DNA from 4 places in the Nonomuraea sp. NPDC050394 genome. Region 4 is predicted to be linked to each of the others. Evidence: riboswitches for the same ligand, from Rfam matches in the RefSeq annotation. Region 4 holds a riboswitch; each other region holds the start of a gene.
What was found. Region 4 has a riboswitch for cyclic di-AMP ahead of ACIBKY_RS39800 (C40 family peptidase). Riboswitches for the same ligand answer to the same signal wherever they lie in the genome.
Positions count from the first base shown of each region.

Region 1: linked by a shared signal. The riboswitch ahead of ACIBKY_RS31355 (hypothetical protein) and the one ahead of ACIBKY_RS39800 (C40 family peptidase) in region 4 are both predicted to bind cyclic di-AMP.
Region 2: linked by a shared signal. The riboswitch ahead of ACIBKY_RS11810 (CHAP domain-containing protein) and the one ahead of ACIBKY_RS39800 (C40 family peptidase) in region 4 are both predicted to bind cyclic di-AMP.
Region 3: linked by a shared signal. The riboswitch ahead of ACIBKY_RS33945 (C40 family peptidase) and the one ahead of ACIBKY_RS39800 (C40 family peptidase) in region 4 are both predicted to bind cyclic di-AMP.

Region 1 is NZ_JBITIO010000009.1:9,751-13,184, reverse strand. It holds gene ACIBKY_RS31365 (DUF4032 domain-containing protein) at 1-40, shown strand, start outside; gene ACIBKY_RS31360 (alpha/beta fold hydrolase) at 85-948, opposite strand; gene ACIBKY_RS31355 (hypothetical protein) at 974-1,777, opposite strand; cyclic di-AMP (ydaO/yuaA leader) riboswitch at 1,994-2,131, opposite strand; gene ACIBKY_RS31350 (DUF5302 domain-containing protein) at 2,296-2,496, opposite strand; gene ACIBKY_RS31345 (aldo/keto reductase) at 2,569-3,423, opposite strand; gene ACIBKY_RS31340 (class I SAM-dependent methyltransferase family protein) at 3,408-3,434, opposite strand, start outside.
Region 2 is NZ_JBITIO010000002.1:815,546-818,979, forward strand. It holds gene ACIBKY_RS11800 (hypothetical protein) at 1-697, opposite strand, end outside; gene ACIBKY_RS11805 (aldo/keto reductase) at 782-1,606, shown strand; cyclic di-AMP (ydaO/yuaA leader) riboswitch at 1,759-1,895, shown strand; gene ACIBKY_RS11810 (CHAP domain-containing protein) at 1,909-2,604, shown strand; gene ACIBKY_RS11815 (oxidoreductase) at 3,246-3,434, shown strand, end outside.
Region 3 is NZ_JBITIO010000010.1:134,100-137,533, forward strand. It holds gene ACIBKY_RS33940 (ROK family protein) at 1-1,137, shown strand, start outside; gene ACIBKY_RS33945 (C40 family peptidase) at 1,666-2,178, opposite strand; cyclic di-AMP (ydaO/yuaA leader) riboswitch at 2,323-2,468, opposite strand; gene ACIBKY_RS33950 (3-isopropylmalate dehydrogenase) at 2,568-3,434, shown strand, end outside.
Region 4 is NZ_JBITIO010000013.1:182,634-186,067, forward strand. It holds gene ACIBKY_RS39790 (LysR family transcriptional regulator) at 1-766, opposite strand, end outside; gene ACIBKY_RS39795 (class I SAM-dependent methyltransferase) at 837-1,469, shown strand; cyclic di-AMP (ydaO/yuaA leader) riboswitch at 1,723-1,886, shown strand; gene ACIBKY_RS39800 (C40 family peptidase) at 1,951-2,427, shown strand; gene ACIBKY_RS39805 (hypothetical protein) at 2,497-3,186, shown strand; gene ACIBKY_RS39810 (M48 family metallopeptidase) at 3,183-3,434, shown strand, end outside.

The sequences.
Region 1 (3,434 bases), on a different contig from region 4:
GGACGAGAAGGCACTGTTGCCGGACGAACCCACGATCTGAGGACGTCGCGCGGCCGCCGTGGGGGAACGGCCGCGCGACGCGGGTCACCCGGCCGTGTGTTTCGTGATCTCTTCCACGATCCGCGACCAGAGTGGCTTGGGCAGATCGTGCCCCATTCCGGGGAACGTGACCAGTCTTGCGCGCGGAATTGCCGCAGCGGTTGCGTGGCCGCCGGCGACCGGAATGAGCACGTCGTCCTCTCCGTGCAGGACAAGCGTGGGTACGGCCAGCCGAGCCAGCCTTTCGGTCCGGTCACCGGAGGCCAGAATGGCGGCCAATTGCCGGGCCGTTCCCGCCGGGTCGTGCGCCCGGTCATAGGCGAGCCCGGCCAGCCGGGCGATCCGCTCGGTGTCCAGGTCGTACCCGGGCGAGCCGATCACCCCCCAGGTCCGCTGGGCCAGCGCGATCGCGGCCGCGCGGTCGGGCGGCGGAGCCGACATCAGGGTCACGCTCGCCTCCGGCGTGGGCGGCGCGACCTGCGGTCCGGGCGTGGACATGATCGAGGTCAGCGTGCGCACCCGTCCGGGATGGTCGAGCGCGAGCTGCTGGGCGACCATGCCGCCCATCGACGCGCCGACGACGTGCGCGGCGGGCCAGCCGAGCGCGTCGATCAGCCCGGCCGCGTCCCGCGCCATGTCCGCCAGCAGGTACGGCGAAGCGGGCGATCCGAATTCCGGAACGCCCGCCTCGTGAAGATGCGTGGATTCACCGGCGTCGCGGTTGTCGAACCTGACGACGTGGTGGCCCTGCTCGGCGAGGAGCTCGCAGAACTCCTCGTCCCAGTGGATGAGCTGGGCGCCGAGGCCCATGATGAGCAGCAGCGGCCGTGCTTGTGGCGAGCCGAAGCTGTCGTAGACGATCTCGATGCCGTTGACGGCGGCGCGCTGACCCATGAGGAACAGAATCACATTCTGTTCCTCATGAGTAAAGAGGTCAGCGGTCGAACGCCTTGCGGATGCGGCCGCGGGCCAGGAACATGCCGCCACTCAGGAGGGCCAGGGCGCTGATGAGGGCGAGTCCGCCCACACCGTTCGACTCGGTCTCGCGGGTGGTGACCGCCGCGGCCAGCTCGGCCTTCGGCGCCTTGTCCCGCTCGGAGGCCTGTGCGGAAGTCTGCGCGGGGGCCTTCCCGGGCGCCTTCTCGGCGACCTGCGCGGGAGCGGCCGGGGTCTCGGGCCTCTCGTCCTTCTTCTCGGTCTTCTCCTCCGCGGTCACGACCGGGGGCGTGGCGGGCCTGGCGTCCTTGCGGGACCAGGCGCCGGTGGAGAAGGCGACGGGGTGGTTCTTCTTGCCCACGCCGGGGCCCCACTTGGTGATGACGTAGTCGATCTTGATGTGCCCCTGGCCGCCGACGCCGTCGACGGTCAGCGAGCTGGAGTTGAACTTGCCGCCGGTCAGCGAGGCGAAGGTCTTGGCGTCGAGGTCGAGCATGATGCCCCTGTTCGAGGGGACCCCGGGGCCGCGGTCGCCGACGAAGAACGGCTCCTTCTTGCCCTTGTAGATGACGTAGCCCTCGGTCAGGAGGGGCCAGCTCGGGCTGGCGGCCAGGCCCTTCTGCATGGGCTTGCCGGAGGCGGGAAGACCGGTGTCGCCGTTGCGGCCGGAGGCGTCGTCCCAGTAGTAGGAGGCGGTGGTGGAGCCCTTGAGAAGGGGCTTCTTCTCGGAGAAGTCATCCGCGTGTGCGGTTGCGCCGGTGCTGAGGGTGACCGCGCCGATGACGGCAACGGAGGCGAGCATGGTGAAAGAACGCATGCCAAAGCGGGAAGACATGAAGAAGAGAAGTCCTTTGTGCGGGGACGGGGAAATGCGCTCGTCAAAGCGGCGTAGCCGGGCACAAAGCCGAACGGACGCTACGCGGAAGCGCGGGGGGTAAGCCTGGGGAAGGGGCCGCTCAGTAGGCGGCGGGTGAAACTACGCGGAATGGGGGCTCATCGCGGTGGTGCATGAAAAGATCAGTCCTCTCCATCGCGCCTACCGGGTTAGCTGACGGGTTCGGGCGTGGAGATGCCCTACCGACGCGTACGTCGGATTCACCCCAAGGAACATTGGTTCCCCGGTTCCCGCGGGTACGGGATTCGGCGCCAGCCGGCCGCCTCTTCCTGATGAAGGGCCAGGTCGCCAGCTGGTAACGCTTAGGACTGTAAGTGCCAAAGAGAGCAAAAGCAAAACAATCGCCATGAAACGGGCGAAGATCTACCTAAGAAGGTCAAGAAAAAGGGGGGTACGGCCAAGCCGTACCCCCTCAGAACGCCGACTCAGCCGCCGCTCTTGCGCCGGAACGAACGCTTGCTGGCAGCAGGGCCGTGTGCGCCGTGGATCTTTGACTGATCCGTGCCCCTGCCACCCGCACCCGAGTCGGAGTGCTGATTGCGCTTACGCTCCAGGGCCTCCCGGAACTTGCGCTTCATCTCGTCCTCGGGAGTTTCGCTGACTTCCGGCTCCGGTGTTTCCGCCATGAGGACCTCCTGGTGTTGGGGACCACAACAGCTTCGCACGACGGCCGACCTGACGCGAAACCGGGCACCGCGTCAGCCCAGCCTGGCCAGTTCCTCCTCGGTGAGCTCCAGGTCGGCGGCGGCCAGCGAGTCGAGGATCGTCGCCGGGCGGCTGGAGCCGGGGATCGGGATCATCACCGGGCTCCTGGCCAGCTCCCATGCCAGGCAGACCCGCTGCGGGGAGACCCCGCGCTCGGCCGCGACCTCTCCGAAGGCGGCGTGTCGGCGGCCGAGCCGGCCGACGTGGTTCATGCCGCCCAGCGGCTCCCAGGGCAGGAACGCCACGCCGATCTCCTCGCAGACGTCCACCTCCGGCTCACTGCCGCGAAAGCTCGGCGAGTACTGGTTCTGCACGCTCACCAGCCGCCCGCCGAGGATCTCGTTGGCCTGCCTGATCTGGGCCGGGTTCGCGTTGGAGATCCCGGCCATCCGGATCTTCCCGGCGTCGAGCAGGTCCACGAGCGTGCCGATCGACTCCTCGTACGGCACCGCCGGGTCGGGCCGGTGATGCTGGTAAAGCCCGATCGACTCGACGCCCAGCGCCTTGAGCGAGCGGTCGCAGGCCCGCTTGAGGTACTCGGGCCGGCCGTCCACGTCCCAGCGCCCGCGTGGCCTGGTGTGCCCGCCCTTGGTGGCCACCAGCACCGCGTCCTTGTCGCCGCCCCAGCTCGCCAGCGCCTTGGCCACGATGCGCTCGTTGTGCCCGACCTCGGCCTCCGTGGGCGTGTAGGCGTCGGCGGTGTCGATCAGCGTGATCCCGGCGTCCAGGGCCGCGTGGATGGTCCTGATCGACTGCTCCTCGTCGGGCATGTGGCCCTCCACCGACATCGGCATCGCGCCGAGCCCGATGGCACTGACACTCATCTGACCGATCAGTCGTGTCTGCATGCGTCCATGGT
Region 2 (3,434 bases), on a different contig from region 4:
GCCGTTCGCTGATGACGGCGAGGTCGACGGGGTCCTCGCGGCGGTGGGGGAAGTAGGCGAGGGGCTCGCTGGCGGCCAGTTCCGTCAGCCAGCGCAGGTAGCGCTCGCGGTGCACGAGCCCGTTGCGGACCAGCGAGGTGCCGAGCACGACCGTGCGCTCCACCGGGCCGGGCGAGCGCAGGGGCTGCGCGCGCAGCCAGCCGAAGTCGTGGGAGACGAGGTCGATGCCGCGCTCGCGCACGGCGCCGGCGAGGTCGTCCTTGACGGGCAGCGCGGTGAACACCGCGGTGCTGGAGGCGGCCAGCCTGAGCGCCGCCGCCGTCCCGAGGACCCTGCGCGGCAGTCCCGCCTTGTGCCTGGCCCTCAGCAGCGCCCGATACGGCCCCGCGGCCAGCAGTTCAAGCAGCCGGAGCGTGGCCAGCCCGTCGTCCACGATGACGATGCGGCCGGGCCGCGAGGTCAGCCAGCGCAGCTGCACCCGCCCGGAGAAGGCGTCACCGACCACCTGGACCGGCCGCGGCATCTCCTCGCTCGGCCTGGCCAGCTCAAGCCCGTCGGGCAGGTCGAGCCCGGCCAGCTCGCGACGGGTGGCCACGAGTGCGCGCTGACGCGCCCTCGGCACGATGACCGTGCGCTCACCGAGCAGCCCGGCGTGGTGGGCCTCGACGGCGCAGAGCATCTGGAGCGGCGATTCCACCCAAGCCCATTGCTTCTTCACGACGGGTTCAAGCTAGCCCGGTCGCCTTAAGCCGCAGGGAACGCCATGTGAACAATGGGTCGCATGAACTCGCTGCTGCTCAACACCGACGGTGTGCAGATCCCGCAGCTCGGCTTCGGAGTCTGGCAGGTGCCCGACGACGAGGCCGAACGCGCGGTCGCCACCGCGTTTCAGGCGGGGTACCGCCATATCGACACCGCCAGGCTCTACTACAACGAGGACGGGGTCGGCCGCGCCTTCCGGGAGTCGGGGCTGCCACGGGAGAAGGTGTTCATCACGACCAAGCTCTGGAACGCCGACCACAGCCGCGCCGAAGAGGCGTTCGAGGAGAGCCTGGCCCGCCTGGGCCTCGACTACGTCGACCTCTACCTCATCCACTGGCCGGTTCCGGATCAGGACAAATACCTCCAGGCATGGAAGTCCCTGGAAAAGATCTACCGAAACGGCCGGGCGCGCGCGATCGGCGTATCGAACTTCGGCGTGGAGCACCTCACCAGGCTCATCGACGAGGCCGAGATCACCCCCTCGATCAACCAGATCGAACTGCACCCGAACTTCCCCCAGATCGAGCTGCGCGCCTTCCACGAGGCCAACGGAATCCTCACCGAGGCGTGGAGCCCGCTGGGCCAGGGCAAGGGCCTGCTGAACGACCCCGCGCTCGCCACATTGGCCGGAAAACACGGCAAATCGCCCGCCCAGATCGTGCTCCGCTGGCACATCCAGCTCGGCAACGTGGTGATCCCCAAATCGGTCACGCCGGCGCGGATCAAGGAGAACATCCAGGTCTTCGGCTTCACGCTCGACCCGGAGGACATGGCTGCCATGGGAGCCCTCAACAACGGCACCCGTCTGGGACCTGATCCGGCAAATTTTAACTGGATGGGATGACCGGCTGGTGCGGCCTTTTGGCCGCACCAAGCCTTAGATCGTCATTTATGAGTTTGTAATCCCCTTGCCCCATGTATTACCTTCAGGTCATCCAAGGCATACGTCCGGGCTACCCGTTCGTTGCCAGACCATCGCACACACATCACAGGCTTTGCCTGTGACCGCTGAATCCGCACCCTCGCGGAACCGGGGACCCAGGTCCTTTGGGGTGAATCGGCGCCTCGCGCCGTAGGGCAGCTTCCATGCCCGAACCCGTCAGCTAACCCGGTAAGCGGCATGGAAGCAAGGAGTCACCCCACCCGATGGCGAAGCATCGTCTTACCCGTGCCCCCAAGATCGACCTCACCCGCGCCGCTCTCGGCGTGACCATCGCCGCCACCGCGGCGTTCGCGACACACCCCGCCCAGGCCGAGACGCACGCCGCGTCCGCCGCCGCCGCGAAGGGCGTCCCGGAAACCGTCGTCCAGGCCGAGCCCGGCAAGAAGGCCGGCAGCGACAGGCCGAAGCCCACCGCGGCCCAGGTCCTCTCGCTGGCCAAGAAGCAGATCGGCACCCGCGAGGACTCCAGGGGCGGCGGCACCAAGTTCCAGAAGTGGTACATGTCCTCCCCCCGCGCCGCCGAGACCATCAAGCGCGACGGCGGCAACCGCCAGGCCTACCTGAACGCCGCATGGTGCGCCATGTTCGTCAGCTGGGTCGGCGAGGAGACCGGCGCCCGCACCACCGTCGGCTGGGACGCCTACACCGTCACCCACGCCAAGTGGTTCAAGAACAACAACCGCTGGGGCGTCGGCGCGAAGCCCGGAGCCGTCGTCTTCTTCTCGTGGAGCGGCAGCAAGAGCCTCGACTCCATCAACCACGTCGGGTTCGTCATCAAGGACAACGGCAACGGCACCATCACCACCGTCGAGGGCAACACCGGCAACGGCAAGGTCGAGGAGCGCGTCCGCCCCACCTCCCAGGTCGTCGGCTACGGCTACCCCGACTACTCCGCCTGACCTTCCCCTCCTTCCCCCCACTCTCCCTCCCCAGGAACGGCGCGCCCCCTCCCCCCGGGCGCGCCGTTCCCCTTCTCCCCTTCTCCTCCGCGCCCCCGCCCCTGCGGCCCCCTGGCGCGCCCCTCGCGTTCGTACCACTCCCGCGCCCCCTCGCCCGCGCCGCCCCGTCTCTGCACGCCCCTCTCCCGCCTTCCCCGCGCCTCTCCGTTACGGCAAGCCCCCGCCCCCGCCTCCCGCCGCAGTGGGTGGGCGCCGATCGCCGGGCGCCGCGCACGTCGGACGGGGTCCCCACCGCCACGACGCCCCGCCGGCCCCCTCCCACGGCCCCGCACGCGCAACCCCCGCAACCCGCCCGTGCCCCAGGCCCTGGCCGCAACCCGCCCGCGCCCCACACCCCGGCCCACCCGCGCCCCACACCTTGGCCCGCAACCCGCCCGTGCCCCGGCCCTGGCCCGCAACCCCGCCCGCGCCCCACACCCCGGCCCACCCGCGCCCCACACCTTGGCCCGCAACCCGCCCGTGCCCCGGCCCCGGCCCGCGGGTCGCGCTCCCCGGGACCCTCAAGTCCCGTCCCCGCGGAGTCTGATGACCGGGGAGGGAGTGGGCGGGTTAGGGTGACGGTGATCACATGTGGAGGCGTCATGGGATGGACCGCAGCGGACATCGGCGACCTGTCAGGCCTGGCCGCCGTGGTGACGGGAGCCAACAGCGGCATCGGGATGATCGCCGCGGGTGAGCTGGCCAGGCGCGGCGCCGCCACCGTGCTGGCCTGCCGGGACGTCGCCAAGGGCGAGGCCGCCGCCCAGCTGGTGAAGAAGGCGGCTCCTCAC
Region 3 (3,434 bases), on a different contig from region 4:
CCCGACCTGGCCGACCGCCTGCGCGCCGCCCTCAACGTCGACCTGGTCATCGAGAACGACATCAACCTCGCCGCCGTCGGCGAACACGCGTACGGCGAGGGCAAGGGCAAGTCCAACTTCGCCCTGGTCTCCATCGGCACGGGCGTGGGCATGGGCATAGTCGTCAACGGCGAACTGTACGTGGGCGCCAGGGGCGCCGCCGGCGAGGTCTCCTACCTCCCCGCCACCGACGACCTCCCTCCACCCACCCCAGAACCCCCAACCCCCAACCCCAATCCCCCAACCCCCAACCCCCCAGCAACCAACCCCGGCCCCAACCCGCCAGCAACCAACCCCAACCCCGGCACCAACTCCGGCCCCAACCCCGGCACCAACTCCGGCACCAACTCCGGCCCCAACTCCGGCACCAACTCCGGCACCAACTCCGGCACCAACTCCGGCACCAACTCCGGCACCCGAGCCACACCTGCCGCAGGGTCTGCGCCCGGCAGCCCGCTCCCTCCCGGCGTTCCCGGCACGGGGCCCGCGGGTGAAATGCGGTCCGCGCCCGATGTCCGGCGTGCTTCCGAAGCGAGCTTCCCCGACACGCGGCACACGCCCGATACACGGCCCGCGCCGGATCTGCCGTCCGAGGCTCCGGGTGCCGGATCTGCCGGGGCATCGGTTCGGGCCGCGCGAGAGGCGTTCCCCGGTGTGGTGCAGGCGGTCGGCGTGGACCATGGGGATGCGAGTGTGCGGGAGCACGGGGCAACCGAGACCGTGGCCGCGGCGCCGGGAGTGGTGCGGGCGGCACGGGCCGCAGGGCTGTCCCTGGGAACGGCCAAGGAGATCTTCGCCGCCGCGGAACGGGGTGATCCGGCAGCGCTGTCGGTCGTGGCAGCGGAGGGCCGGCGGATCGGCGGGCTGCTCGTGGCGGTGGCCGCCGTCCTGGACCCGGAGGTGATCGTCCTGTCCGGCGGCGTAGGACACAACCTCGACCTGCTGGGCGACGCCATCCAGCGCCGAATCGGCGAACTGGGCCCCCTCCGGCCCACGATCGTGGCCAGCGCTCTGGGTGACAGCGGGGTGTTGCTGGGCGCGGTCGCCCATGCGAGAAGCCGCGCCTGGGACCTGATCTTCTCCACCCGTATGGGCTGAGATCAGCGGGGGCACGCCGGGCACCGCCTTGTACGTGCGCTTGTTACGGCGGCCGGCCATCCCCGCTGGACGACCGTCTCCCTGGACAGACAGGTCCACGTGCGGCGGGTGGGGGTGGGCGGCTTGCCGTAGGAGAAGACCATTGCGGTGACAGACCCCACGCGCGACAGAACCGCACGCAGGAGAAGCCGCGCGAGAGCCCGCGCGAAGGATCTGTGGGCGGGGTGGCCGCGACAGGGCCCGCGCGCGAAGGATCTGTGGGCGGGGAAGCCGTGACAAAGGCCCGCGCGAAGGATCTGCGGGCCGGGGAAGCCGTGACAAGGCCCGCGCCGAAAGATCTGTGGGCCGGGGAAGCCACGATAGGGGCCTGCACGCGGGAGATCGTGGTTTCTCCCGTGCGTGAGAGATACCACGCACGGGAGAAACCGCGACAGAGCACGCCGCGACGAGCCGACGGCCGACGGGTCGGCGGGTCGGCGGAATCGGTGGAATCTGAGGGTCAGAAGATGGTTGGGAGGAGCACGCGCGTCACAGCGTGGCGGTGGGCATGACGGGTGCGGGTGCTTGGCGGAGTTTTTCGAGCTGGGTGGTGAGTTTGACGCCCGCCGGATCCGGGCGCACGGCGCCGACGAAGGCGCGGCGGCGCCAGGCGCTCAGCTTTTCCTCCTTGACCACGTCACCGGTACGCGGCGAATGCACCATGTGACCAGGCCGGGAGATCATGCCCACGTGCCCCAGTCCTGAGAAGAAGACCAGGTCGCCGGGCTTCAGGTTCTTCCAGCTGATCTTCCGGGAGAACGCCGAGTACTGCTGGGCGGCGGTGCGGGGCAGTTCGATCCCCGCGCTTTCGTAGGCGCGGAGCATGAGGCCGGAGCAGTCGTAGCCGCGTTTGGTGGTGCCGCCCCAGACGTACGGGGTGCCGCGCTTGTCCATGGCGTAGGCCAGGGCTTTCTGCCAGCTGGGCTTGGGGGTTCGCCGCTCCTGGATCTCCTTGAGGTCCTGGCTGGTCAGCGTGACGTCGTAGGGGTCGACGGTGCTCACGGGGGCAGCGGGAGAGACCGGGGATGCGGGGGATACGGGGGATGTGGGGGATGTGGGGGATGCGGTGGCGGGGGATGCGAGGGTGGCCGCGGTGACACCGGTGACAGTGATGAGCGCAGCGGTCGCGATGATGCGAGACAGGGGAATGTCCTTCCACACGGCCTACCGGGTTAGCTGTCGGGCTCGGGCCTGGAAGTAGCCCTACGGCGTGGTAAGCGCCGATTCGCCCCAATGGGGGAGGTGGGTCCCCGGCTCCGCGCTACGGTGCGCGGATTAGGCTGGTGGGACTCTAACGAAACAGTCAAAAGCGTGCAAATCGGGCAAAATGGAGTGTCCGGAAAATGAGATGGGTTGCTCGGCAGGCGAGACGAACCGGTAAGGTACCGCCCATGGAGTCGCGTAGCATTCGCCTGGCCGTCATCCCCGGAGACGGCATCGGTACCGAGGTCGTGACCGAGGGCCTCAAGGTTCTCGAGGCGGTCGGTCCCAAGTTCGACATCACCGAGTACGACCTCGGCGCGGACCGCTACGCCAGGACCGGCGAGGTCCTACCCGACTCCGTGCTGCGGGAGCTGCGCGGCTACGACGCGATCCTGCTCGGCGCCGTCGGCGACCCCCGCAAGGTGCCGCCCGGCCTGCTGGAGCGCGACCTGCTCCTGCGCATCCGCTTCGACTTCGACCACTACGTCAACCTGCGCCCGGTCAAGCTGCTGCCCGGCGTCGCGACGCCGCTGGCCGACACACCGGCCGAGAACATCGACATCGTCGTCGTGCGCGAAGGCACCGAATCGCTCTACGCCGGCACCGGCGGGGCCATGCGCAAGGGCACGCCGTACGAGGTGGCGACGCAGGAGTCCATCAACACCGCCTACGGTGTCGAACGCGTCGTCCGCTACGCCTTCGCCAAGGCGCAGAGCCGCCCGCGCAAGAAGCTCACGCTGGTCCACAAGACCAACGTGCTCACCTTCGCCGGTGACCTGTGGCAGCGCACCTTCGACCGCGTGGCCGAGGAGTACCCCGAGGTCACCACCGACTACGTGCACATCGACGCGGCCACGATGTTCTTCGTCAACCAGCCCGAGCGCTTCGACGTGATCGTCACCGACAACCTGTTCGGCGACATCATCACCGACCTGGGCGCCGCGGTGGCCGGCGGCATCGGCCTCGCGGCCAGCGGCAACATCAACCCCGAAGGCGCCGCGCCGAGCATGTTCGAGCCGGTGCACGGCAGCGCGCCCGACATCGCCGGGCAGAGC
Region 4 (3,434 bases):
GCCGCAGGAGCCGGATGTCGGGGCGCAGGGCCGCGCCGCCCGCGATCGACGGGAACACCATCACCCCGACGCCCGCCGCCACGAGCCCCTGGCGACCGTTCCAGTCGTCGCACAGGTGGCTGACGCGCGGCGGCGCCCCCAGCGCGGCGGCGAGCTCCGACAGCGGGCCGAGGCAGTCGGGGTGGCTGCCGTCGATCCACGCCTGCCCGGCCAGCGCACGCAGCCGCACGCTCTCCCCGGCCGCCAGCGGGTGACCTTCCGGCAGTGCGACGAGCAGTTCGTCGTCGAGCAGCGGCACCAGGTCCAGGCCGGCCGGCGCGGGGTCCCACGAGGTGACCAGCGCGAGGTCGGCCTCTCCCGCGAGGACGGCGGACGCGCCGCCGCCGACGGTCAGGGACAGCTCGACCGCCGGGTGGCGGGCGGCGAAGAGGCGGAAGCACTCGGGCACGAACGCGGTGGCGGCGCTCGGGAACGCCTGGACGCGCACCCGGCCCTGCTCGCCCGACGCGTGCGCGGCCAGCCGGGTCTCCAGCAGCGCGATCCCGTCGAGCACGTGCGCGGCCTGCTCCAGCGCCGCCTGCCCGGCGCCGGTGGGCCGTACGCCGCGTGGCAGGCGATGGAACAGCGACACCCCCGCCCGGCGCTCCAGCGCGGCGATCTGCCGGGACACGGCCGGTTGGGTCATGGACAGCGCCTCGGCCGCCGCCGAGAACGACCCGAGCCGCCCCACCTCTGACAGCACCTTCAGCGACCAGACGTCAAGCATGCATGGAGCTTATGTCTTTCATGCAGAACCCGCAGTGGTGTGCATGGCTCGGCCGCTGCACGATCGGGGCATGGACACCTGGATTCTCTCCGAACTGCCCGAGGCCCCCGCCCGCGTCCTCGACGCCGGTTGCGGCGACGGCGCGCTGGCCGGCGCCCTGATCGCGCGCGGCCACGACGTCACCGCCATCGACCTCGACCCGTCCGCGGCGCTCGCGGCGGGAGTGCCCGCCAAGCGCGCCGACCTGACGCTCTACGAGGACGACCCGTTCGACGTCATCGTGCTGTCACTGTCGCTGCACCACATGCACCCGCTGGAGGCCGCGCTCGACCGGGTGGCCGCGCTGCTGAGGCCGGACGGGCTGCTCGTCGTGGATGAGTTCGCCTGGGACTGGGCCGACGAGGCCGCCGCCACCTGGTTCTACGACGCCGGAACCCTGCTCGGCCGCTTCGACGAGCCCGAGCGCGACCCGGTGACCCGCTGGCGCGAGGCGCACGTCGATCATTCGCCCGCCGGGGACATGCTCGACGCCATCGCCGCCCGCTTCGAGATCCGGCTGACGCGGCGCGTGCCGTACCTCTTCCGCTATCTCGGCGGCGAGCACGCCGCGCGGCTGAAGGAGATCGAAGAGGTACGGCACACGCCGACCGGCTTCCGGCTGACCGCTGTGACGCGTGTGACAGGAGGGGCGGATGGGACCTGACTCACCCCTGGAGCTCCAAGTGTGAGGAGGGTCACATTTGCGTAACGGGACCCCGTTGCCCAGCAGGAGTTCCCGTCCTGACAGGGTCCTTTATCTGATCTTTACAGCTTTGCCAGGACTTTGCCGGGTCGTGAACCCGGGAGTACGTTCTGGCGTCGCGGCGAACAAGCCATGGCGCCGCGAACCGGCATCGGCCCCGTCCGGGCTCGATGAGGACCCATAGAGATCCGCCGGTCGCCCCCGTACGACCAGGGGCCGCGACCTGCCGAGTCCGTGCAGCCAGGAGGCACGGAGCCGGGGAACCACCGATCCCATTCCCCCGGGATCAAGGGGTGAATCGGCACGTTCAGCGTGCCGTAGGGCGACTTCCAGGCCCGAATCCGTCAGCTAACCCGGTAGGCGTTCGTGGAAGAACCAAGGAGAAATCCTGTCTACCTCCCTGCACAACCCCCGTCTTGTCCTGGGTGGCGCGGCACTCGCCATGACCGTGACGGCCGGAGGGTTCGCCCTCCATGCCCCGGCGGCCCAGGCGCGTACCACGGCCAAGACCACCACCTCGGCCAAGACGGCGACGCAGTCGACGACTGCGCGGCAGAAGAGCAAGGCCCGCAAGGCCGTCTCCGCGGCAAGGGCGCAGATCGGCGACCCGTACCGCTACGGCGGAACGGGACCCGGCGCCTTCGACTGCTCCGGTCTCGTCCAGTACGCCTGGAAGAAGGCCGGAGTCAAGATCCCCCGCGTGACGCACAGCCAGTACGCGCGCATCAAGAAGAAGATCTCGTGGAAGTCTCTGCAGCCGGGTGACCTGCTGTTCTTCCGCGGTCGAGGCCACGTCGGCATGTACGTCGGCAACGGCAAGATGGTCCACTCGCCGAGTTCCGGCAAGCGGGTGCGCATCGAGCGGCTCGGCGGATGGCGCAAGTCGTCCTTCGCGGGAGCCGTCCGGCCCGGTCTGTAGTCGCCCGGTCCGAAAGGCCCCGTCCCCTCCCGGGACGGGGCCTTCGCGCGTCCGGCTACCATCGGGGCCGTGGTCGTGAGCCGTCGCGCCGCGCTGGCGGCCCTCCTCGTCTTCGCGCTGGGCTGCGCCCCCGAGCGGGCTCCCGAGGCAGGAGACCTTCAGCGGCGCGCGGAGCGGGCGGCGGTGCGCGTCGCGGCGATCCTCGGCCAGCCCGTACGGCCCAGCGTCGAACTGGCCGAGAACGCGGCACACGCGGCCCGGACGGCCGGCGTGGACTCGGTCGAGGGCCTGGCCGCGATCGCCCACGACGGCCGGGTCATCGTGATCCCGGAGAACTACGCCAAACTCACCCCCACCGGACGCGACGTCGTCCTCGCCCACGAGCTCACCCACGTCGCCGCGGGCACCGGCGGGCTGCCCGCCTGGCTGTACGAGGGCTTCGCCGACTACGTGGCCTACAAGGACGCCGGCCTGGCCGTACCGGTGGCGGCCGCCGAACTGGCCACCGAGATACGAGCGGGCCAGGTGCCCAGGGATCTACCGGATGCGGACGCGTTCGCGCCCGGGGCCGCGCGGCTGGCACAGTCCTACCAGGAGGCCTGGCTGGCGTGTCGCTTCCTGGCCGCGCGCTTCGGCGAGGACAGGCTGGTGAGGCTCTACCGCGACGCGCGGCGGCTGGGCGTGGAACGGGCTCTGCCCCTGCCGTCCGGCGAGCTCGTCGCCGGGTGGCGCGCCTATCTACGGGAGGAACTCGAGTGACCGATCAGCGGGACAAGGCCCCCGCGCGGATACGCCGGCAGGCCGGGATCGCCGCCGCCGTGCTCGGCGCCGTCGTGGTCGCGGTCGCCGCGTTCACCACGCCGTGGCGGGCGCTGCCGCCGGGAGCGCCCCAGGTCGCCCCCGATCCGGCCCGCGACTTCTCCGCCGCCGAGATCGCCAGGTCGCAGGCGTTCGACGCGGCCACCAGCGTGCCGTCGTACCTGTCGTTCGGGCTCACGATCCTGTTC